DNA from 3 places in the Sphingomonas sp. PAMC26645 genome. Region 2 is predicted to be linked to each of the others. Evidence: riboswitches for the same ligand, from Rfam matches in the RefSeq annotation. Region 2 holds a riboswitch; each other region holds the start of a gene.
The links. Region 2 has a riboswitch for cobalamin ahead of E5673_RS12970 (DUF1636 domain-containing protein). Riboswitches for the same ligand answer to the same signal wherever they lie in the genome.
Positions count from the first base shown of each region.

Region 1 (7,363 bases), 240 kb from region 2:
CCGATATCGATCGCCGTCCGCCGACCGAGGTTCTCCGGGATCAGGTCGATCTGTGCGACCTTCGCCTTCTCCGGATAAAATTGCCGATACGGGAAATCCGTGCCGAGCATCAGCAGCACGTCGCACGCCATCATCGCGTCGTAGCCGCTCGCAAAGCCGATCAGCCCGGTCATGCCGACGTCATAGGGGTTGTCGTATTCGACGAACTCCTTGCCCCCCAGCGCGTGGACGATTGGCGCCTGAAGCACGCCAGCGAGCGTGACGAGCTCGGAATGCGCGGTGCGGCACCCCCGCCCTGCCAGGATCGTCACCTTCTGCGCACCGTTCAACAGCGCAGCGAGTTCGGCGATGTCCGCCTCCGCCGGTATCGTCACCGAAGGCGGCGGCAAGAGTGCGCCCTTCGACCGCGCCAGCGTGCCCGTCGTCGACCGAAGCGCTACATCGCCCGGCATCGCGACGACCGAAACACCGCGATGCCCGACCGCCGCCCGGATCGCCGTCTCCAACGTTCGCGGCATCTGGTCGGCATCGGAGATCGTCTCGCAATAGACGCTGCATTCGCGGAACAGCGCTTCCGGGCGCGTCTCCTGGAAATAGTTCGAGCCGACCTCGCCGCTCGGTACCTGTGCCGCGATCGCCAGCACGGGCACGCGCGTCCGGTTGCAGTCGTAGAGTCCGTTGATCAGGTGCATGTTGCCGGGACCGCAGGATCCGGCGCATACCGCCAGCTTACCGGTAAGTTGCGCCTCCGCACCCGCCGCAAAGGCCGCAGCCTCCTCGTTGCGAACATGGATCCACTCGATCTTGCCCTGCCGTCGCAGACTGTCGGTCAGGCCGTTGAGGCTGTCGCCAACGACACCGTAGATCCGCTCTACGCCCGCCAGGTGCAGCGTCTCGGCAAACAGGTCGGCGATGATGGTCTTGGACATGAGCAACTCCGGCAGTGATGGCGACCTAACTCGGCTAGCGAGACGGTAGAGGACAAACGCGTTCTGGTACGATTGGGATGCACGGAATGCAGGTGCATCATCCCCCAGCCGCGAACGTCCGACGTGTTCGACTTCAAGTATGATAAATCCCGGTAGCGCGCCGCGTCATGCAAACCTAAAGACGAGGGCTCTGGTGCTGGGCAATCCGACCGGTCGATCAATCGTCCGGCGGAGACGCTCGACGCGGTGGCGGTATAAGGGGGGATGGCGTGGACGAGGCGATGATCGGTCGACGTGCGGCGTTGCTGGGGGGCGTTGCTCTGGCCGCTGGCTGCACGAACAACGGTCGGCTGGCTGGATTGCCCGCAGCATCGCCGTTCGTCACGGTCGACGGAACCCATTTTCGGCGTGGCGGCGAGCTCTACCGCTATGCTGGCGCCAACATCTGGTACGGCGCGTGGCTCGGCGCGGAGACCGCATACGGCAACCGCGCGCGTCTCGGCCGTGAACTCGACCGCTTGAAGGCGCTCGGCGTGCGCAACCTCCGCATCCTCGGGTCGGCGGAACTCTCGCCGCTGAAGAACTCTATTACGCCCGGCTTCCGCGACAAGACCGCGACTTATAACGAAGACTTGCTCAAGGGCCTCGACTGGACGCTCGCCGAGATGGCGAAGCGCGACATGACCGGGGTGATCTACCTGGCCAACTTCTGGGAATGGTCGGGCGGAATGATGACCTATTTGTCGTGGGTCAACGGCGGCAAGTTCATCAACATGAACGACCCCGCGCATCCGTGGCCCGCGTTCGCCGACTGGAACACCGCGTTCTATGCCAACGGCCAGGCGCAGGCGATGTACCGCGACTATATCCGCGCGATCGTCTCGCGGACCAACACCGTGACGGGCGTCGCCTACGCCGCGGATCCGACGATCATGGCGTGGCAGTTGGCGAACGAGCCACGCCCCGCCGGTGGCGCCGTGGTGGCCATACCCAACCTGCCTGCTTTCTACCGCTGGATCGACGAGACCGCGCGGTACATCAAGACGCTCGATCCCAACCACCTCGTCTCGACCGGTTCGGAGGGGCTCAAGGGTTCGATCGAGCGCGAGGACGTCGTGCTCGCCGCGCACCGTTCTCCGTCGATCGATTACCTCACGACGCATATCTGGCCCAACAACTGGACCTGGATGGACGCGGGTGATCTCGCCGGTACCTATGACGCGGGCGCGGCCAAGGTCGCCGGCTATATCGACGCGCATATCCGGCTCGCCACGACGCTCGGCAAGCCGCTGGTGATCGAGGAGTTCGGCTATCCGCGCGACGGGAAGACCGCCTATGATCCGACCATCACGACGGTCTATAAGGATCGCTTCTATCGCCAGATCTATGCGGCGATCGAAGCCAATGCGAGGTCCGGCGGACCACTCACGGGCTCGAACTTCTGGGCGTGGAACGGCGAGGCGCGGACACCGCATGCCGACCACCGGTTCCAGCGCGGCGACCTCGGCTATATGGGTGACCCGCCGCACGAGCCGCAGGGTTGGTACGGCGTGTTCGACAGCGACGCCTCGACGCAAAACGTGATCCGGGCGCATGCCGCAGCAATGGCGGCGCTCTGATGCCGGCCGTGTCGGATCGAACTGGAGCACATGGTATGCGTACGGTTCTGGGCCTGCTCGGTGCAGCGCTGCTGTCGACATCGGCGGTCGCGACGCCGATCACCGTCACCGCGGTATCGAGCAAGCCCGGTGCCGCGCTTCCGATGCATATCGGCGGCCGGGTCGAGCGGACGCCGGACGGCTATCGACGCCAATGGCCGGGCACCTATTTCGAGACGAATTTTCGGGGCGCAGGCATCCTGCTGAAGATCGGCGACGGGGATGTCATCCTGCTTATCACGGTGGACGGTCCTCCCCGACGACGCTCTTCAAGCCCAAGCCAGGCCTCTACCGCGTCACCGGCCTCGCCGACGGGCGCCACGCAATACGCGTCGACGTCGTCAGCGAGAGCCAGGCCGCACCGACCGTCTTCGGCGGATTTTACGCGGCGTCCGGGACGCGCCCGTTGCCCGCCCCCGCCCGAGCGCGGCAGATCGAGTTTATCGGCGATTCCCACACCGTCGGCTATGGCAACGTCTCGACCAAGCGCGACTGCACCGAAGCGGAGGTGTGGGCGACCACCGATACCTCGCAAGCCATGCCGGCGCTCGCGGCGAGGCGGTACGGCGCGGACTATCAGGTCAACACCATCTCTGGCCGCGGGATCGTCCGCAATTACAATGGCATGGCGGCCGACACGCTTCCCGTTGCCTATCCCTTCACGCTGTTCGACAAGGCGACGCGCTACGTCGACCCGGCGTGGCACCCGCGTCTGTTCGTGATCGCGCTCGGCACCAACGACTTCACCACGCCGCTCCATCCCGGCGAGCCGTGGAAGACGCGCGAGGCGCTCCATGCCGATTACGAGCTGCGTTATGTCGACTTCGTCAAACGCCTCCGCGCCCGCGATCCGGACGCACATGTCGTCCTGTGGGCAACCGACATGGCCGGGGGCGAGATCGCGGCGGAAGTCGGCAAGGTCGCCGCGCGTTTGAAGGCGGAAGGGCAGCGCAATATCGCGTTCGTGCCCGTCACGGGGCTCGCGTTCACGGGATGCCATTCGCATCCGTCGACCGCCGACGATGCGCGGATCACGACCGCCCTGTCGGGCTATATCGACGCGCATCCCGAGATGTGGGCGCAGCGATAGCCAGCGTACCGCAATGCAGTCGTGGCGAGCCTCGACTACATCCTTGGCCGCAATCCGCTCGACCGGTCCTACGTCACCGGCATCGGCACGCGTCCGATGCAGCACCCGCACCACCGCTTCTGGGCCGCCGCGGCGGACGGACGCTATCCGGCCCCCCCCCCACCGGCCCGATGAAGGGGTGCGCACCACAAACGTGGTGGACCGACGATTACCGCGCGTTCACCGTCAACGAAGTGGCGATCAACTGGAACGCCCCGCTCGTCTGGCCCGCCGCGTTCCTGGACGCAACGCGACGACGATAGGTCGACGGATCGCCAAGATCGTTACGCGATCGTCGATTGCCCGCGTCGGAACGTCACGCTACACCTTGCCCGTCGGCCCGTTCTCGGATGGGTCGGCATGATCGCACCGGTGCTCCGCGAGGAGCTTAATAGGGAACGCGGTGAGGGTGGCTTCGTCCACCTGATGCCGAGGCTGTCCCTGCAACTGTAAGCGGCGAGCGTGATGCACGTGCGTGGTCGGGCAAAGTCCCCGGCCACCAGCCACTGGACCGATCGGTCTGGGAAGGTTGTGCATCGGGCGTTGACCCGTGAGCCAGGAGACCTGCCGGCGTGTGGTCGCTCTTGCCTAGTCCAGGGGATGGCCGAGGCACGGTACTCCGTCTGAGCGACGATGTGTGCGGTGGGGACCGCATGGGCAGGCGTGCCGGTCGCGATGGCGTCCGTCGGGCACGACTGGTCCCGTTCGCTTGGACGTGCTCGGGCAATCCGCTCGTGGCGCGCTCGCCGGCGCACGTTCGAGCCTCGTGCTCGGTGACAGGCCCCTGCCGGTTCGTCCGACGCCTCGGGGGCTTTTATATGTCGTTTCCATCACCGTGCGCCGCGTTTGCCGCGTCGTTGCTCGTCACCTTTCTACCATCCCTGGCCAGCGCGCAGGTTGGGGAGGATCGCTCGGCGGGTAACGCCGACGATATCCTCGTCACTGGCCGCCATCAGGCCGACCTTACGGTTCCGAACTCGACCGGCAGCCGCCTGAACCTGTCGCCGCTCGAAACGCCGGCAACGCTGTCGACGATCGACGGCAACACGATCCGGGCGCGCGGCGACGTGTCCGTGAACGACGCGACGAGCCGCGCGCCCGGCATCACCAGCGTCGCCAATCTCGGCAATGGTGGCACGGCGCTCGCCGCGCGCGGGTTCAGCGGTCAGGGTTCGGTGTTGCAACTGATCGACGGTATCCGCCTCTTTCCTGCGGCCGGCACGATCACCTTTCCGAGCGATCCGTGGATGGTCGAGCGGATCGACGTGCTCAGCGGTCCGGCTTCCGTCCTGTACGGGCAAGGTGCGCTAGGCGGCGCGGTCAACGTGCTGATGCGCAAGCCGAATACACGGCACACCGATGTGGACGGCGAGATCGGCTATGGATCGCAGGACAGTTTCCACGTCGCTGCCGGTGCCGGTGGACCGCTCGACGAGCATCTCTCCTACCGTGTCGATGGCAGCTACAGGCGGTCCGACGGATATGTCGATCGCGGGCAGTCGCGCAGCTACGCGCTGTCGGGGACGTTGCGCTGGGCACCGACCGATCGGCTCGTCGTCACGGTGCGCGATGATTATGGCAACCAGAACCCGATGCGCTATTTCGGCACGCCGCTGATCGACGGACGGCTCGACCACGACAATCGCGACCGCAACTACAACACGCGCGACGGCCATGTCCGCTACCGCGACAACCGGACCAGCCTCCAGATCGATTGGCAGCCGAGCGAGACGCTCACCGTCAGCAACCAAGCCTATCGGCTCACCTCCAAGCGCGAGTGGCTCAACCTCGAAAGCTATTGCTGGCTGGCGGCGGACGGCTTCTGCCCCAATGGCGCGAATGACGTGCGCGCCACGCCCGGGGGCATTTATCGCACCGACATGACCGGGATCGTTCACGATCAGACGCAATGGGGCGACCAGGGTGGCGTTACGCTCAAGACGCGGATCGCGGACGGCGTGACCAACGATGTCGTCGCGGGGTTCGATGTGAACCTCGTCAAGCTCACCTATTCGCACAATTTCGGCGCCGACCCGCAAGTCTCGGTGGTCGATCCGTTCGTGTTCGATCCTGGCGTGATCGTCGACACCCAGGGGATCGCGCCGCGGTATCGCACGCGGACGAACGAATATGCGATCTTCGCGGAGGACCGGCTGAAGGTTGGCGAGCATGTCTCGATCGTCGGCGGCATTCGCTACGAGTGCGATCGGATACGGCGCTGGACGATCGACTCGACTGTCGCCGTCCCGACCGAAAGCTTCGCGCTCGACAAGCGGCTAGGCAACACGACATGGCGGGTCGGGACGGTGTATCAGCCAGTCCCGACGGTCTCGTTCTATGCGCAATATGCCACCGGGGTCGATCCGCTGGGGACGCTGACGACCTACACCACCGGGCAGGTCCAGTTCAGCAACGCGACGGGCGATCAGGTCGAGGCGGGGGCCAAGGCCGTGTTCCTGGGTGGCCGCGGCACCGCGACGATCGCCGCCTATCGCATCGTCAAGAAAGGACTGTTGTCGCAACTGACGCCGACGAGCCCGATCGAGCAGGTCGGGCAGCGATCCGCGAAGGGTATCGAGGCCGCGGTGTCGCTGGACTTGCCTGCAGGGTTCGGGATCGATGCCAACGGTAGTGTATTGGAGGCGCGGTTCGACGACTTCGTCTCGGGCGAAAGGAGTTTTGCGGGCAACACGCCACCCGACGTCCCCGGGACGACAGCGAACCTATGGCTTAGCTGGACCGCGACACCGGCAGTCCAGGCGCGCGCCGGACTTCGCTATGTCGGGCGAAGATTCTCCGACAACGCCAATGTTTTCCGCATTCCGGGCTATGCGACGGTCGACGCGACGCTGTCCTACGCGGTGACGCCGCGGGTCGTGGTCGACGTGCATGTCTACAATCTGTTCGACAAGGATTATGCGATCAACAGCTACGGCGTGCAGCAATGGGTGCTGGGGCGGCCACGCGCCTTGGACGTGTCGCTTCGTGCCGGTTTCTAACGCCGGCAGGCTCGCGCGCCGGTGGCTGTACCTCGTGCACCGATGGGTCGGCATTGCCAGTTGCCTGTTCTTCGCGATGTGGTTCGGGTCGGGCCTCGTGATGCTGTACGTGCCCTATCCTTCGCTCTCACCAACCGAGACTCTGGCGAGAGCCGAGGCGATCGACTGGTCCGCCGTGACCGTGCCGCCACCGCTCGATGGGGGGCGAATGCCGCAAGAGCAGTTGCTCGAGATGCGCGACGGCGTCCCGGTCTGGCGAAGCCAGGGCTGGGACGACGAGCGGCATACCATTCCCGCAAGCAAGGGCCGGCATCTGGCTCCGGCTGACGCAGCTTATGCCGTCCGCGTCGCAAGCCGTTTCGGGCGAGCACACGTCCTGAATGTCGAGCGGATCATGCGGGATCAGTGGACGGTGTCGGGTGGTTTCGACCGACATCGCCCGCTGTGGAAAGCAACATTTAAGGACGAGGGCGGCACCAATCTCTACGTGTCGTCTTCGACCGGCGGGATCGTCCAGTCGACCGACCGGACCGAGCGGTTCTGGAATTGGCTGGGATCGGTGCCGCACTGGCTGTATCCGACCGTGCTGCGCCAGGACAACGCCGCCTGGCGACAGGTTGTCACGTGGGTTTCGGGGCCGTGTATCGC
Region 1 is NZ_CP039249.1:2,560,765-2,568,127, reverse strand. Features, by position in the region: gene poxB (ubiquinone-dependent pyruvate dehydrogenase) at 1-929, opposite strand, end outside; gene E5673_RS11860 (mannanase) at 1,199-2,548, shown strand; partial or broken gene E5673_RS20235 (hypothetical protein) at 2,548-2,823, shown strand; gene E5673_RS20050 (GDSL-type esterase/lipase family protein) at 2,742-3,677, shown strand; gene E5673_RS20045 (glycoside hydrolase family 9 protein) at 3,699-3,851, shown strand; cobalamin riboswitch at 4,070-4,303, shown strand; gene E5673_RS11845 (TonB-dependent receptor) at 4,535-6,715, shown strand; gene E5673_RS11840 (PepSY domain-containing protein) at 6,702-7,363, shown strand, end outside.
Region 1: another riboswitch for cobalamin. It lies ahead of E5673_RS11845 (TonB-dependent receptor); the one in region 2 lies ahead of E5673_RS12970 (DUF1636 domain-containing protein).

Region 2 (7,363 bases):
GGCGCGGCCTACCGAGACACCACATGGATCGCCGCCGCGCGGGTCTCGATCGTCGAACGCGCAGAGAGGCTCGACACGATGTTGGCACGTCATGGCCTCCAAGCCCGTGGCGATTGCGCGTTGTTCCGGCTGATCGACACCGACGCGGCACCAGCGCTGTTCGAACGGCTTGCACAAGTCGGCATCCTGACTCGAACCTTCGATCATTCGCCGCGCTGGCTTCGTATGGGCGTCCCGGGCAGCGACCAAGCCTTTGCACGGCTCGACGAGGCGCTTGGCGGTGGTTGAGCCGGTCGCCGTGCTGGCGATCATCATAGACGCGGCGGTCGGCTGGCCGGCGCCGCTCTATGCTCGGATCGGTCATCCGGTTGGTGGCTTCGCATGGATGATCGGCTGGGCTGAGACGCGTTGGAACCGCCCTACCCTATCGGGCACGGTCCGTCGCGCCGCCGGTGTCGTCACGATCGTCTCACTCATCGGAATAGCCGTTGCAGTAGCGCTCGCCGCAACGTCCGTCGCGCGCTGGATACTCGGCCCCATGGCCTGGATCGCGATCGCCCTGATGGCGGCGCCTGGGCTCGCGATCCGCAGCCTGTACGACCATATCGTGCCGGTCGCGCGCGCCCGCGAAACCGGCGATCTCGAAGCAGCCCGCGCCCGCGTCGCGATGATCGTCGGCCGGGACGTCGCGACGCTCGACGAGGCGGGCGTCGCGCGCGCCGCGATCGAGAGCCTCGCGGAAAGCGTCTGCGACGGCGTCGTCGCACCGCTGTTCTGGCTACTGGTCGCCGGCCTGCCGGGCCTCTGGGCGTACAAGGCGATCAACACCGCGGACAGCCTGATCGGACACCGAGAGGCCCGATGGCGCGCATTCGGCTGGGCGGCGGCGCGGACCGACGACGTCGCCAACCTCATCCCCGCGCGGATCAGCGGCGTTTTGCTTTGCGTTGCCGGCTGGGGCGGTTGGCGGACGATGGTACGCGATGCTGGCAACCATGCCTCACCCAACGCAGGGTGGCCCGAGGCGGCAATGGCCGGCGCGCTGGGCCTTCGTCTTGCCGGACCGATCGCCTATGACGGTGTCATCACCGCGAAACCCTATATCGGCGAGGGTCGCGCCGACGTGACCGCCACGGACCTCCGCGCGGCACTCGGGATCTATCGTCGGGCCTGCATCCTTCTCCTCGTCGTCGCCGGAGTACTCGCATGGCGGCTTTGATGCTCCAGGGCACCGGCTCCGATGTCGGCAAGTCAGTGCTCGTCGCCGGACTGTGCCGCGCGTTCGCCAACCGCGGCCTTTCGGTCCGACCGTTCAAGCCACAGAACATGTCGAACAACGCGGCGGTCACCGCCGACGGTGGCGAGATCGGCCGCGCTCAGGCGACGCAGGCGATCGCGTGTCGGGTCGAGCCGAGCGTCGATATGAACCCGGTACTGCTCAAGCCGCAGGGCGATCGCACGTCGCAGCTGATCGTCCGTGGGCAAGTCCGCGGTACGCTCGCCGCCGCGCGGTGGCGGGAAGGGCGCGAAGGATTGCTCGTCGACGTGCTCGACAGCTTCGAACGACTGTCGGCAAGCTGCGACCTCGTAATCGTCGAGGGCGCGGGGAGCCCGGCGGAGATCAACCTGCGCGCAGGCGACATCGCCAACATGGGGTTCGCCCGCGCCGCCAACGTCCCCGTGATTCTGGTCGGCGATATCGACCGCGGTGGGGTCATCGCCTCGATCGTCGGCACGCGCGCGGTGATCGACCCTGCCGACGCGGCGATGATTCACGGCTTCCTCGTCAACAAGTTCCGCGGCGATCCCACACTGTTCGACGACGGCTATCGGGCGATCGGAGCACGCAGCGGATGGCGCGGCTACGGCGTCGTACCCTGGCTAACTGACGCAGCGCGATTGCCCAGCGAAGACGCAGTGATCCTCGAACGCCCTTCTGCGTCGGTCGAACGTCGTGTGACGATCGCCTGCCCGATCACGCCGCGGATCGCCAATTTCGACGACCTCGATCCGCTACGCCTAGAACCCGGCGTCGCGCTGGTGATGGTCCCGCCCGGCACCCCGATCCCCGAGGCGGACATGATCGTGCTGGCCGGCTCGAAAGCCACGATCCCCGATCTCGCCTTCCTGCGCGCGCAAGGCTGGGACATCGACATCCTCGCGCACCACCGCCGGGGAAAGCCCGTGCTGGGGCTCTGCGGCGGCTACCAGATGCTGGGTCGCAGCATCGCCGATCCGCACGGTATCGAAGGCACGGCGACGACGATCGCGGGGCTTGGGCTGCTCGATGTCGACACGGTTCTCACGGCGACCAAGACGCTCGAGCGGATCGAGGGGATCGCCAACGGCGCGCGCTTCGAAGGCTATGAGATGCACATGGGCGCGACGACCGGCGGCGACCTGAACCGCCCCGTCGGTCATCGCTCCGACGGCAGTGCGGAAGGCGCCACGAGCGCCGACGGACTGGTTCACGGGAGTTATGTCCACGGCCTGTTCGGGCTTGCCGAGCAACGCGGAGCGTGGCTGGCGCGGCTCGGCGTCAACGCGGTCGGACCGGACCATGCTACCTCGATCGATGCCGCACTCGACGCGATCGCGGCAACGCTCGAACGTCACGTCGATCTCGATGCGATGCTCGACCTAGCCCAGCGCGCCGGCTGACGCACCGGCGATGGCAAAAGCGAGCAGGACGCCGGTCTCGACAAGCTCGATCCCCGCCCCGTGCGCGTCTCCGGTCACGCCTCCCAGTTTACGCCGCAACCACGCGGCGACGGCCAGTATCAGGAGTGGAACCGCCATTAGCGCCGGAGCAGCGACGGCAGCGAGCGTCAGGAGGAGTCCCCAGCCGACCAGGTCGCGCGATCGGACTGCGCCGGCGACCGCGGCGCCCAATCCGCCCGCCCGCAACGGCGGCAACAGGACTGCCCAGGCTAGCGGTCCCATGCGGGCCGCAAACGGCACCAGGATGACCAGCCACCACGCCTTCGACCCGACCGCGTGCAGCAGAACCAGCTTGGCGATCATCTGGGCGACGATCGCGACGACGCCGAAGCTGCCGATATGCGGATCGGCCATCACCGCGAGCAACCGCGTCCGATCGCCATGCGCCGCGCCCAGTCCGTCGGAAAGATCGGCCAGCCCGTCGAGATGCAATACGCCCGTGACGGCGATCCACGTCAGCAATGCGGTGCATGCCCCGGTCCAGGGGTCGATCGATGCGCCTGCCCATCCCGCCGCAGCGACGAGCACGCCGATCGCCAGTCCGACGAGCGGATAGTATCGGATCGCCGCGGCAAAGTCGTGAGCCCCGGCCTCGACCCGCGGCATCGGCAGGCGCGTCAGGAAACCGAAAGCGATGACCAGCCGCTTCACGTCGCCAGCCCGACGATCTGAACAGTCCGATCCGGCCCAGGCCAGATCCGCAACGACACGAGCGCGGCATAAGGCAGGTCGAACGCCCATGTCTGACGACGATCGAACCCGCACAGGTCCGCCAGCGCCGCCCGGATAGCGCCACCGTGCGTGACGACCAACGTCGGCACCGGGGGAAGTACCGCCAAGGCATTGCCGACACGGTCCAACAACGACGACCATCGCTCACCATCCGGCGGCGGGGCGGCGTCCGGATCATCGTGGAACCGCGCGAAGGCGGCCGGATCGACATCGGCGGGACGCAAGCCGTCCCATGCTCCAAAGTCGAGTTCGCGCCACCGTCGATCGACCTCGCCGACGATGCCCCGCGCGCTGCCGATCGCCGTCGCGCAATCGCGCGTACGCCTCAGACCGGACGACACGATCGCAGCAACCTCCAGCCCTGCGGCTCGCTGGACGCACGCCGCAATACCGGCCTCCGTTACCGGATCGTCCGTTCGCCCCAGCAACAGGCCTTCGCGGACGGGAGCACCATGCCGCATCAGGTACAGCATGTGCGAACCGGTCACGCGACTGAGACCCCCGCCTCGGCAAAGGTCGCCATCTCGTCATGCGCCGCCAGCGCCGCACGAACGAGCAACGTCGCAGTCGCCGCGCCGCTTCCCTCGCCGAGCCGCATGCCTAGCGATAGCAGCGGATCGAGGCCCAATGCCCGCAACAGGCGCGCATGACCCGGCTCGGCCGACACGTGGCCGGCAAGACAATGTGCGAGGATATCCGGGCACGCAGCGGCGATCGGCGCGACCGCGGCACAGCATATGAAGCCGTCGAGCATGACGGGTACGCCGGCCAGACGCGCCGCGAGGACCGCGCCAGCGATCGCCGCAAGTTCACGACCGCCAAGCCTGCGTAGCGTCTCGAACGGGGTGGTCAGTGCGTCCCGGTGCAGCGCCAGCCCGGCCTCCACGGTCGCGATCTTGCGGGCCATGCCGTCGTCGTCGACTCCCGTACCGGGCCCGACCCAGTCGCGTGCCGAGCCATCGAAGCTGGCGAGGCACAGCGCGGCGGCGGAGGTCGAGTTGCCGATCCCCATCTCGCCGAGCACGATCAGGTCGGGCGCGTCCGCAACGACTGCGGCGCCCGCGTTGATCGCATCGAGGCATTCCTCCTCCGACATCGCCGGGGCGACGGTGAAATCGATGGTCGGCCGGTCGAGGTCGAGCGGAACGACTTTGAGATCGAGCCCCGCCGCGCGCGACAGCGCATTGATCGCCGCACCGCCATGTTGGAAATTGGCCACCATCTGCGCGGTGACGGAGGCCGGAAACGCACTGACGCCGCGATCGACGATGCCGTGATTACCCGCGAAGATCACCACCCGGCCGCGATCGAGCCGCGGGCGTTCATGGCCCTGCCAGCCGGCCATGAAGACGGCAATCTCTTCCAACCGCCCGAGCGAGCCCGGCGGCTTGGTCAGTTCGCCCTGCCGCGCCACTGCCGCCAATCGAGCAGCTTCGTCCGGCTGCGGCAACGCGCTCAAGGATGTTAGAAATGCCCCGGCCGTCGGAAAAAAGGTCATTCCACGACGAACCCGGCGGGCGGCGTGCGGGTGATGAAGTGGCCCTTCACGCCCTGCGGCCATTGCTTGAACGGCACCTGTCCGAACGCACTCTCGCCGTAGAGCCGTGCGTAATCCAAGATCGCACGGGCAGCGTCTTCGGTCGGCTCGAAACGGCCGAGCACATAGCCGACCTTGGCGGGCGCGCGGAGGTGGATCGTGCAGAAATCCTGGCAGGCGAACAGGCACGGCATCTCCTGCACCGCCACGTCGGCATAAGCGGGATCGCTCGCCTGCATCGCCTTCAGCGCGCTAACGAGCCGTGCGCCGCCGCGCTGACCCTGCTCGTCGTCACGCGCATCGGTGGAATGGCGGCACGTGTTGCACGCGACCACGGCAACGCCGTCTTCGACCGGCTTCAGCATGTCCGTGCCCGGACGATATTGGAATGACGTGAACTTGGCATAGGAACCCCTTCGGACAGTCGATCCCGCACCGCGCGAAGGGCGAAAGGCGCACGCCTCCAGCCTCCGCGCGACGCGAAGCGATGTCGTCGCTCGGGGTGTTACCCGTCCGTTCGGCGCACCCTGGCCGGACGAAAGACGACCGCGACGGGCAGGTCTCCTGGCTCGCGGGTCAACGCCGTCCGCGCCGCCTTCTCGGGAACATCCCAATGGCATGAGGCACGATGGCTCGCCGCGTACAGTTGCAGGGGCAGCCGGGTGTTTCCCGTTCCCATTTTCATCCCCCTCCGCGCGAGCATCGGGGGAACCTGTCGCGGGGGCAGCGATAGGCGGGAGGTGGAGACGACGCAAGACACGGCTACGTCCGTTAGAAGTCCGCGAGCCGTCCCCACGCCCTCCCGTCATCCTGACGAAAGTCAGGACCCAGGGTAACGGGCGGTGGCCTCCGTGGCTCTGGGTCCTGACTTTTGTCAGGATGACGGACGGTGGTCATAACGGGCCGTAGAATACGAAGCCGCCTAAAACTCCACGCCCGCCTGCGCCTTGACCCCCGACCGGAACGGATGCTTCACCTGCGTCATCTCGGACACCAGATCCGCCATCTCGATCAGTGCATCCGGCGCGTTCCGCCCGGTCACCACGACATGCGTCATCTCGGGCTTCGCCGCCAACACCGCCAGAACCTCGTCGACCGGCAGATACTCATACCGCAACACGATGTTCAGTTCGTCCGCCACGACCATCGCATAGGACGGATCGGCGATCATCCGCTTCACCTCGTCCCACGCCTCGCGCGCCACCGCGATGTCGCGCGCGCGATCCTGGGTGTCCCAGGTGAACCCCTCCCCCATCGGCTTGAACTCGCACAGCGCGGGGAACGCATCGAAGACCGCCTTCTCGCCGGTCGCCATCGCGCCCTTGACGAACTGCACCACGCCGACCTTGCGCCCATGACCGATCATCCGCACCGCCATGCCGAACGCGGCAGTCGACTTGCCCTTGCCCTTGCCGGTGTGGACGATGACCAGCCCCTTCTCGATCGTCTTGCTCGCGACGATCCGGTCGTGGACCTCCTTGCGCTTGGCGCTCTTGGCATTCTGTTCTTCGTCGGTCCGCATGGTCATGTCCTCTCGCGCACCCGATGGCGGATCGCGCCGCGCGGCGCTAGAGCGACCGACATGCTCCGCATTACCGACCTCAAGCTGCCGCTCAACCACGCCGACGAAGCGCTCCCCGCCGCGATCCGCGACCGCCTGCGCGTCACCCCACGCGACCTGATCCGTTACACCGTGGCGCGTCGCGCGCACGATGCGCGTGACAAGATGGACATCCAGCTCGTCTATTCGGTCGACGTCACGCTGAAGAACGAGGACACCGTCCTAACCCGCTTCCGCAAGGATCGCCACGTCCAGCGCACCCCCGACACAGGCTACCGCTTCGTCACCAAGGGCGGCGCGAGCTACACCGGCCCCCGCCCTGTGGTGGTCGGCGCAGGGCCGTGCGGGTTGTTCGCTGGCCTGATCCTCGCGCAAATGGGATTCCGCCCGATCATCCTCGACCGCGGGAAAGTCGTCCGCGAGCGTACCAAGGACACCTGGGGTCTGTGGCGCAAGAGCGTGCTCAACCCCGAATCCAACGTCCAGTTCGGCGAGGGCGGCGCCGGCACCTTCTCCGACGGCAAGCTCTGGAGCCAGATCAAAGACCCGCGCCATCTCGGCCGCAAAGTCCTGACCGAATTCGTGAAAGCCGGCGCGCCGCCCGAGATCCTCACCGAAGCGCACCCGCACATCGGCACGTTCCGCCTCGTCACGATGGTCGAGAGCATGCGCGCGACGATCGAGGCGCTGGGCGGCGAATACCGCTTCTCCACCCGCGTCGACGGTCTCAACATCGTCGAGGAGGCCGGCACCCGCCAACTCCGCGGGCTCCACCTCAGCACCGGCGACTATCTCGAGGCGAACCATGTCGT
Region 2 is NZ_CP039249.1:2,798,972-2,806,334, forward strand. Features, by position in the region: gene E5673_RS12940 (aminotransferase class I/II-fold pyridoxal phosphate-dependent enzyme) at 1-288, shown strand, start outside; gene cbiB (adenosylcobinamide-phosphate synthase CbiB) at 281-1,219, shown strand; gene E5673_RS12950 (cobyric acid synthase) at 1,219-2,661, shown strand; gene cobS (adenosylcobinamide-GDP ribazoletransferase) at 2,641-3,372, opposite strand; gene E5673_RS12960 (histidine phosphatase family protein) at 3,369-3,926, opposite strand; gene cobT (nicotinate-nucleotide--dimethylbenzimidazole phosphoribosyltransferase) at 3,938-4,951, opposite strand; gene E5673_RS12970 (DUF1636 domain-containing protein) at 4,948-5,355, opposite strand; cobalamin riboswitch at 5,527-5,721, opposite strand; gene cobO (cob(I)yrinic acid a,c-diamide adenosyltransferase) at 5,913-6,518, opposite strand; gene E5673_RS12980 (NAD(P)/FAD-dependent oxidoreductase) at 6,573-7,363, shown strand, end outside.

Region 3 (7,363 bases), 1.1 Mb from region 2:
TCACAATGCACGCATCAACGTTCGGGCGAACGACAAGTACCGCTTCTTCTTTGGCGTCGACAATCTCACCAACGAGTTGCCGCCGTACGAATTGACGGGGACTGGCAGCGATGCAATCTATCCGAACACGGGTCGATTCTTCTATGCGGGTGCGGAATTCAAGTTCTGAACTTTAGGCTTTGAGATATTCTTGGGGCTGCCTGTCAGGCGGCCCCTTTTTTTGTTCAAGCCCAATGACGATCGAAACGCGCACCGAGACCTGTCAACAATTCATACTGCGAGCGCCCCGACTGATCGGCCGCGACGATCAATGCATAATCAAGCCCGATCCAATCACCCTCTTGCAGACCGGGGGTGGAATCGACGTCGATCGCCAGAAGGTCCATCGACACACGACCCAGCACCGGCAGGTCGATGTCCCCCGTACGGGCAACACCCCGTCCAGAAAATGATCGGCCATATCCGTCAGCATAGCCCAGGTTGATTATCGCGACTTGCGTGCGTCGGGGTGCAGTCCAGGTCGCGCTGTAGCCCACGGTCGCACCCGCAGCTACGCTGCGGACCTGGAGTATCTGCGCTTCGGGCCAGACGACCTGTCGGATCGTATCGCTAAACTCACCTCGCGGGATGCCTCCATAGAGCGCGAGACCAGGCCGGGTCAGGTCGAACGCATAACTATTGAGCGCAATCCCCGCAGAATTGGCGAGACTCATGCGCTTTGCGGTCGTGGCGCCTGCCAGCCCAGCGAACCGGTCGCGCTGCACTGCGTTCATCGGTACATCCTCGTCGGCGCAGGCCAGGTGGCTCATCAGCGTTTCGATCTGAAGGCCATCGAGCAGGCCGCTTGCAATATCGTCCGCCGACACGCCGAGGCGGTTGATGCCGGTGTCGACCATGACGTCGCATGCGCCACCGCCGGCCGCTTTCCAGCGCGCAACTTGGGTCGGGGTGTTGAGGACCGGGCGGGCGAAGCCGGCGGCCGCGGCGGGCATGTCCTCTTTGCGAACGCCGTGGAGGACGGAGACGGTCAGGCCCAGCGGCGCGAGTTCGGCTGCTTCCTGCCAGTTCGAGACGAAGAAGTCGCGGCACCCTGCGTGTGCCAGGCGGCTTGCGACTTCGATCGCGCCGAGGCCGTAGCCGTTCGCCTTTACCGCGGCGCCGCACGCTGCGGTGTCGCTCATGCGGTCGAGTGTGCGCCAGTTCTGGACGAGAGCGTCGCCGTCTAGGCGCAGGCGGAGGGGGGCAGGAATATCGATCACCCGGCGCGGGATAGTGCCGCGGGCGCGGCGCGTCGACCGTCTATGCCGCCTTGATGCGTCCGACGGGCACGAGCAGGCGACGGTCACCGTCTTCGAGCGGCGCCACGCGGACGCCGAACACGCGCGCAAGCGTTTCCGCGTTCATCACCTGAGCCACAGGACCGAACGCGACGACCCGACCATCGGCGAGCAGCAGCGCATCGTCGGCTGCGCGCTGTGCCTGGACGAGGTCGTGGAGGACGATCGCCACCCCTGCCCCGCCGAGCGCATAGCCACGCAGGCGATCGAGCAGGTCGATCTGATGCGATGGGTCCAGGCTCGCGAGCGGTTCGTCGGCGAGCAGCCAACGTGGCTCGCCCGCCAGCACGCGGGCCAGCAGCACACGCGCCCGTTCGCCGCCGGAGAGTTCGCCGACCGGGCGATCCGCGAGATGTTCGGTTTCGGTATCGTGCATCGCGCGGTCGACGGCGGCATGATCTTCGAGCGATGGAGCAGCATGCGCGCCGAGGTGCGGCAGGCGGCCGAGCGCTACGACGTCGCGCGCGACGATGTTCCAGTGAACCGTTGCGTCCTGCGGGAGATAGCCGATCGCGCGAGCTCGAGCGCGCGGGTCCATATGCGCGACGTCCTGCGCGTCGAGCCGGACGCTGCCGGTGCTGCGGTCGACGAGCGCCGCGGCGGCCTTGACCAGCGTGCTCTTCCCGGCGCCGTTGGGGCCGAGTATCGCGGTGACGCGGCCGGGACGCAGGTGCGCGGACACGTCGCTGAGGACGATGCGCTTGCCGAGCTTCACGCCCAGCGCGTCGATAATCAGATCCATGCGCGACCTCGTTCCCTGACCAGCAACCCGAGGAAAAACGGCGCGCCGATCATTGCCATCGCGACGCCGAGCCGGATTTCGCCCGCGCCGGGCGCGAGGCGGACGAGGCTATCGGCAGCGAGCACGAGCGCCGCTCCGCCGAGCGCGGAGGGGAGTAGCAAGGCGCTCGGGCGGTGGCCGAAGATCGGTCGCAGCAGATGTGGTACGACGAGCCCGACGAAGCCGATCACGCCCGTCACTGCGACGCCCGCGCCGACGACTAGGCCGGTTCCGAGCACGACCAGCAACCGTACCCGGCCCATGCGTATCCCGAGCGACCGCGCCGCCGCCTCGCCCAGCGCCAGCGCATCAAGCGGCCGACCGGTGAGCATCAGCAGCACCGCACCGACCGCCATCGGCGGCAGCGCGAGCGTCACGTCGTCCCAGCCGCGGTCGGTCAGCGCGCCCATGATCCAGTCGATCACCTCGGCGACCGCATAGGGGTTCGGCGCGATCGAGATCAGGAACGCGGTCAGCGCACCGGCTAGGCTGGCGAGCACGGTGCCGGCGAGAATGAAGGTGATCGCGCTCGGCGATCGCCACGTCAACGCGGCGAGCAACGCGACCGCGCCGCCTGCGCCCAGCATCGCGGCGACGAAGATCGCGGGGCCGGAGCCGAGCCCGAACACGATCGCCGCAACCGCCGCGAGCGCTGCGACAGACGACACGCCGACGACGGCGGGGTCGGCGAGCGGGTTGCGGAGATAGCCTTGCAGCACCGCACCCGACAGACCGAGCGTTGCGCCGAGCGCGAGGCCCAGCACCGCGCGCGGAAGGCGGAGTTCGAGGATGATCCACCAGCGCGGGTCGCTGGAGAACCAGGCGGAGGCCGGCACCCAGACTTTCCCGCAGCCGAGCGACAGGCCGAACAGGAGGATCACGATCAACCCGAGGGCGATGAGTTTGAGTGTGTGCGTCATCAGAACGCCTCCTCGCTCATACCGACCACCGCCACCACCGCCACCCCGGCGAAGGCCGGGGCCCAATTGGGAGACGGTCGTGACAGCGCGCGGCAATCCGTTACTCCGGCCATTCCAATTGGGCCCCGACCTTCGCCGGGGTGGTTTTGGTATGCGTGCAGCATCACAGCCCCGCCCGGATCGCGGCCAGGCGTTCGAGCGCGGGCGGGATCGTCGGCCCACCGCAATTGATCAGCACGCGCGGGAAGACGGCTTGCGGCGTGTTCGGCAGCAGGCGGCGGCGCAGTGTCGTGCCACGGCTGGCGCGTTCGGAGGCGATCACGACGGCTGGCGGCTCCGTCACGATCGTCTCAGCGGAGAGCGTGCCGGTATGCGTCAAGCCGTAGGTCGCGGCGGCGTTTCGGAAGCCAACGCGCGTCATCATGTCGTTCAGCAACGTGCTCCCCCCGGTCGCGAGGTCGCCGCTGATATAGAGCAAGGCGCTCGGCGACGGTCCATTCTTGCTGCTCCAGTGCGCCACCGCGCGGTCGATCTCGGCATTGATCCGCGCGCCACCCATCGGTGCGCCGACAGCCTCGGCGATCTGCGTGACCTGCGCCTGGCTCTCCGAGATCGAGTCGGGAATGCCGACCAGCAGCATCTTCAGCCCGGCGCGCGCGTACGCCGCCTGAGTCGCGGGTGGCGTATAGGTGCTGGCGATGACGAGATCGGGGTGGAGCGCGATAACCTCCTCCGCGGTCCCGGCGATCCCGCGAAACCGGCGCGCGACGACGATCGGGATCGAGGTCGCGGAAGGGTCCTGCGAATAATGGCTGATCGCGGCGATTCGTGCGGGCGGCAGGATGCGGACCAGCACCGAATCCACGCACGGATTGGTCGAGACGATCCCCCCGCCTACTCCCGCGCCGGGGGGGGTTGCGCAGCCCCCGATCAGGAGTGCGAGGAGGATCGCTCCGCGCCTCACTTCAGGCGCAACCGCACGCCGCCATAGGCCGCGCGGCCGTAATTGCCGTAGCCGGCGATCGTCTCGTACCGCGCGTCGGTCAGGTTATCGACGCGGCCATAGACCGCGAACCGCTCGCCGATCGGCAGTTCCGCACGCACGCCGGCCAGCGCATAGCCGTCGAGACGTGTGGTATTGCTCGCCTCGTCGAAGCTGTCGCCGACCATCGTCACGGTGCCGCCGACGGAGAGGCCGAACGCGAACCGATAATCGGCATCGACGCTCGCGGTCTGCTTGGGGCGCCGTGCAAGATCATTGCCGAAATTGTCCCCAATCGAGCGGTTCTCGGTGTCGATATAGCTGTAATTCGCCGTCAGCGTCAGCGCATCGATAGGGCGCAGGGCGAGCGTGAATTCAACGCCGTCCGCCTCGGCCCGAGCGACGTTGTCATACACGCCGAACGGACGGTTGGCGCAGATCGAATCGGCCGTCTCCAGCTCGGCCGGGCTGCAATCGCGGAAGTCGATCTGGTTGCGCGTGCGGCGATTGAAGTAGGTCACCCCGACGCGGCCGCGGTTACCGAGGAAGGCTTGCTCGACGCCGACATCGAAGTTGCGCGCGGTCTCCGGATCGAGGCCGCGGTTCCCGTAGTCGGAGAAGAGCTGGTACAAGGTCGGTGCCTTGAAGCCCTCGCCATAGCTCGCGCGGACGGTGGTGCCGGTCCGCAATGCCAACGCTGCGTTGGCGCCGAACGTCGTGTGGCTGCCGAAATCGTCGTGGTCGTCGTTGCGGACGCCGCCGGTGACCGTGAGTACGTCGACCGGCTTGACGATCAGTTGGCCGTAGACGCTGGTGATGCCGGTATGCGCGAAGGTGCTGCCGTCGTTGAAGCGGCTGTTCTCGCGCTCGACGCCTGCGACGACGCGCACTTGGTCGAGCGGACGGAAGTCGCCCTGATACTCGTAGCGTTCGCTGCGGCCGCGGCCGAGAAACGTCACGTCCCCGCCGGGCTGCGAGTAATTGTCGCGGTTGATGTCGGCGATCGTGAACGCCACGCGGTTGTTGAATCGGCCGTCCGCGAGGTTCGCATGCAGCCCCGCATAGCCGTACAACTCCTGCGTAGTGGAGTAAGCGGGGCTGTCTGCGACCACGAACGTATTCGGGTCGAAACCGTCGTCGATGTCGACGCGGCTGTCCGCGAAATAGCCGCGCAGGTCGAGGCCGATGCCCGGCGCGAACTCGACGCCGACCCGCCCGGTCGCGCCATATTGTCGATAGCCGTCGCGCTCGGTGCCGCTGGCCGCGGACGAGATGCCGTCGGTGCGCAGATATCCGCCGGTCAGCGATCCGGATACCGGACCCGACTTGCCCGACACGCCCGCGCTCGCGAACACGCTGTCGGCATAGCCATATTCGGCGTTGGCGCGGGCTTGCACGCCTTCGGTCGGCGCCTCGGTGATGATGTTGACGACGCCGCCGAGCGCCTGGCTGCCCCACGGCACCGAGTTCGGGCCGCGCAGGATTTCGATCCGCTCGACCGAGCTCGAAAGGAGGTTGCCAAAGTTGAAGCCGCCGCCGGTCGACGAGGGATCGTTGACGCGCACGCCGTCGATCACGACGAGCGTCTGGTCCGCCTCGGCACCGCGGATGCGGACGCTGGTCAGCGCGCCGACCGTGCCGTTGCGCGTCACCGTAACGCCCGGAGTGGTCGCGAGCAGATCGGACACCACAGTGGTCTGGCGGCGCTCGATCTCGGCGCGGTCGATCACGGTCACGGCCTGGCCGATCTCGCTCAGCGGTTGTGCGGCGCGGGTTGCGGTGACGACGACTTCGGGAGCGTCGGGGTCGGGAATGTCCTGCGCGTAGGCGGGCGATGCGATCGCCGCGGCGCTCAGGAGAAGGAAGAATTTCGTCATCGGCTGCGTCCTAACCAGAACCGCCAGCGACCATTCGCCGGGCGGCCAGACGTCTCTCGCTCGAGGAAACCCGGCATGACCGGAGCACTCGTCCGCGCCGGACACCCGCCCGCGCAGTGGATCGACCGTGAGAGGCAGGTCTCCTGGCTTCCGGGTCGCCGCGCCCACCCCACCTTCCCAGGCCGAGACCCAGTGGCATATCGGGGTGGCCGCTATCCGGTCACAGTTGCGGGTACAGCGCCGGTCTTGCAGACATATCCGCGCACCGACTTCCCTTTTGATCCCGTCGCCGGGAACCCTTCACGGGGGTGGCATTAGTCGTGCGCCAGACACGGGTCAACGCGGGGGCTGCTGATCCTCCCCCTGGCGGGGGAGGATCGTAAGCTCCCTCACCGTCCATCGCACCACCCCGGTGGAGGCGTGTTAGTCGGGACGTCGCTTTCCCTACCTTGTTCTCCCGCGAAGGCGGGAGCCCAGTCTGGGTCCCCGCCTTCGCGGGGAAACATGCTGCCTTTCTTTCCCTGGCTGCGGGCGGATTGACTCTTACCGAAGCCCGTAGCGCAGCCCGACCCAGATCGTCCGCGGCGTGGCGCGCTCGACGATTTTAGCGCCGCTGATCCCTGCCTCGACCCGCTCGTTGAACAGGTTCTCCCCGCGCAGTTCCGCAACCAGCGACCGCAGGATCGGCAGCGCCGCATACGCGTCCAGCGTCGTCGCCGGATCGAGCACCCGCGTGTTCTGGTCGTCGTCATACTGCCGCCCGATATGCCGCACCGTCAGCGACATTGCCGCCGCATCGCGCCGCCAGTCGACCGTCCCTGACACCTGGTCGCGCGGGGTCTGCGCCGGACGCAAACCGTCCAGAGCAGCCGTAATCCCCGCCCCCTCGACCTTCGAATTCGTATGCGACCACGACGCCTGAACGCCCCACAGACCCGGCCGATACGACGCATCCAACTCGAACCCATGCGCGCGGATCGCGTCGAGGTTCTGGCGAACGCGGTAGGTCGTCACCCCCGGCAATACCTGCACCGGACTGGTCGTCGTGACGTTCGCCACCGCATCCTTCAGCCGGTTGTAGAAATAGGTCGCGGCGATGCTCATCCCCGGCGCAGGCGTCAGCGTGACACCGCCCTCGACCCCGGTCAGTCGCTCCGGCGCCAACAGCGCGTTCGCCGCGGTCGCGTCGTTGCCGACGCGGAACGGCCGATACAGTTCGTTGAGCGTCGGCAGTCGCCACCCGCGATACCCGGCCGCGCGCAAAGTGATCGCATCGACCGGCTGGTACGCTACGCCCGCCCGGCCGGTCGTCTCGCTGCCGTCGCGATCCGCATACCGGAGGTTGGTCAACGCCGCGCCACCCGCCAGGGGCCGCTCGGACAGATAGCCACCGTCGATCGACCACCAGTCGACCCGGCCACCCAGGCTGAACGTGAAGTCGCCCGCGACCAGGCTCCCGTCGGCGA
Region 3 is NZ_CP039249.1:3,909,943-3,917,305, forward strand. Features, by position in the region: gene E5673_RS17850 (TonB-dependent receptor) at 1-169, shown strand, start outside; gene E5673_RS17855 (alanine racemase) at 225-1,250, opposite strand; gene E5673_RS17860 (ABC transporter ATP-binding protein) at 1,300-2,079, opposite strand; gene E5673_RS17865 (iron ABC transporter permease) at 2,070-3,038, opposite strand; gene E5673_RS17870 (ABC transporter substrate-binding protein) at 3,202-4,002, opposite strand; gene E5673_RS17875 (TonB-dependent receptor) at 3,999-5,897, opposite strand; cobalamin riboswitch at 6,013-6,213, opposite strand; gene E5673_RS17880 (TonB-dependent receptor) at 6,441-7,363, opposite strand, start outside.
Region 3: another riboswitch for cobalamin. It lies ahead of E5673_RS17875 (TonB-dependent receptor); the one in region 2 lies ahead of E5673_RS12970 (DUF1636 domain-containing protein).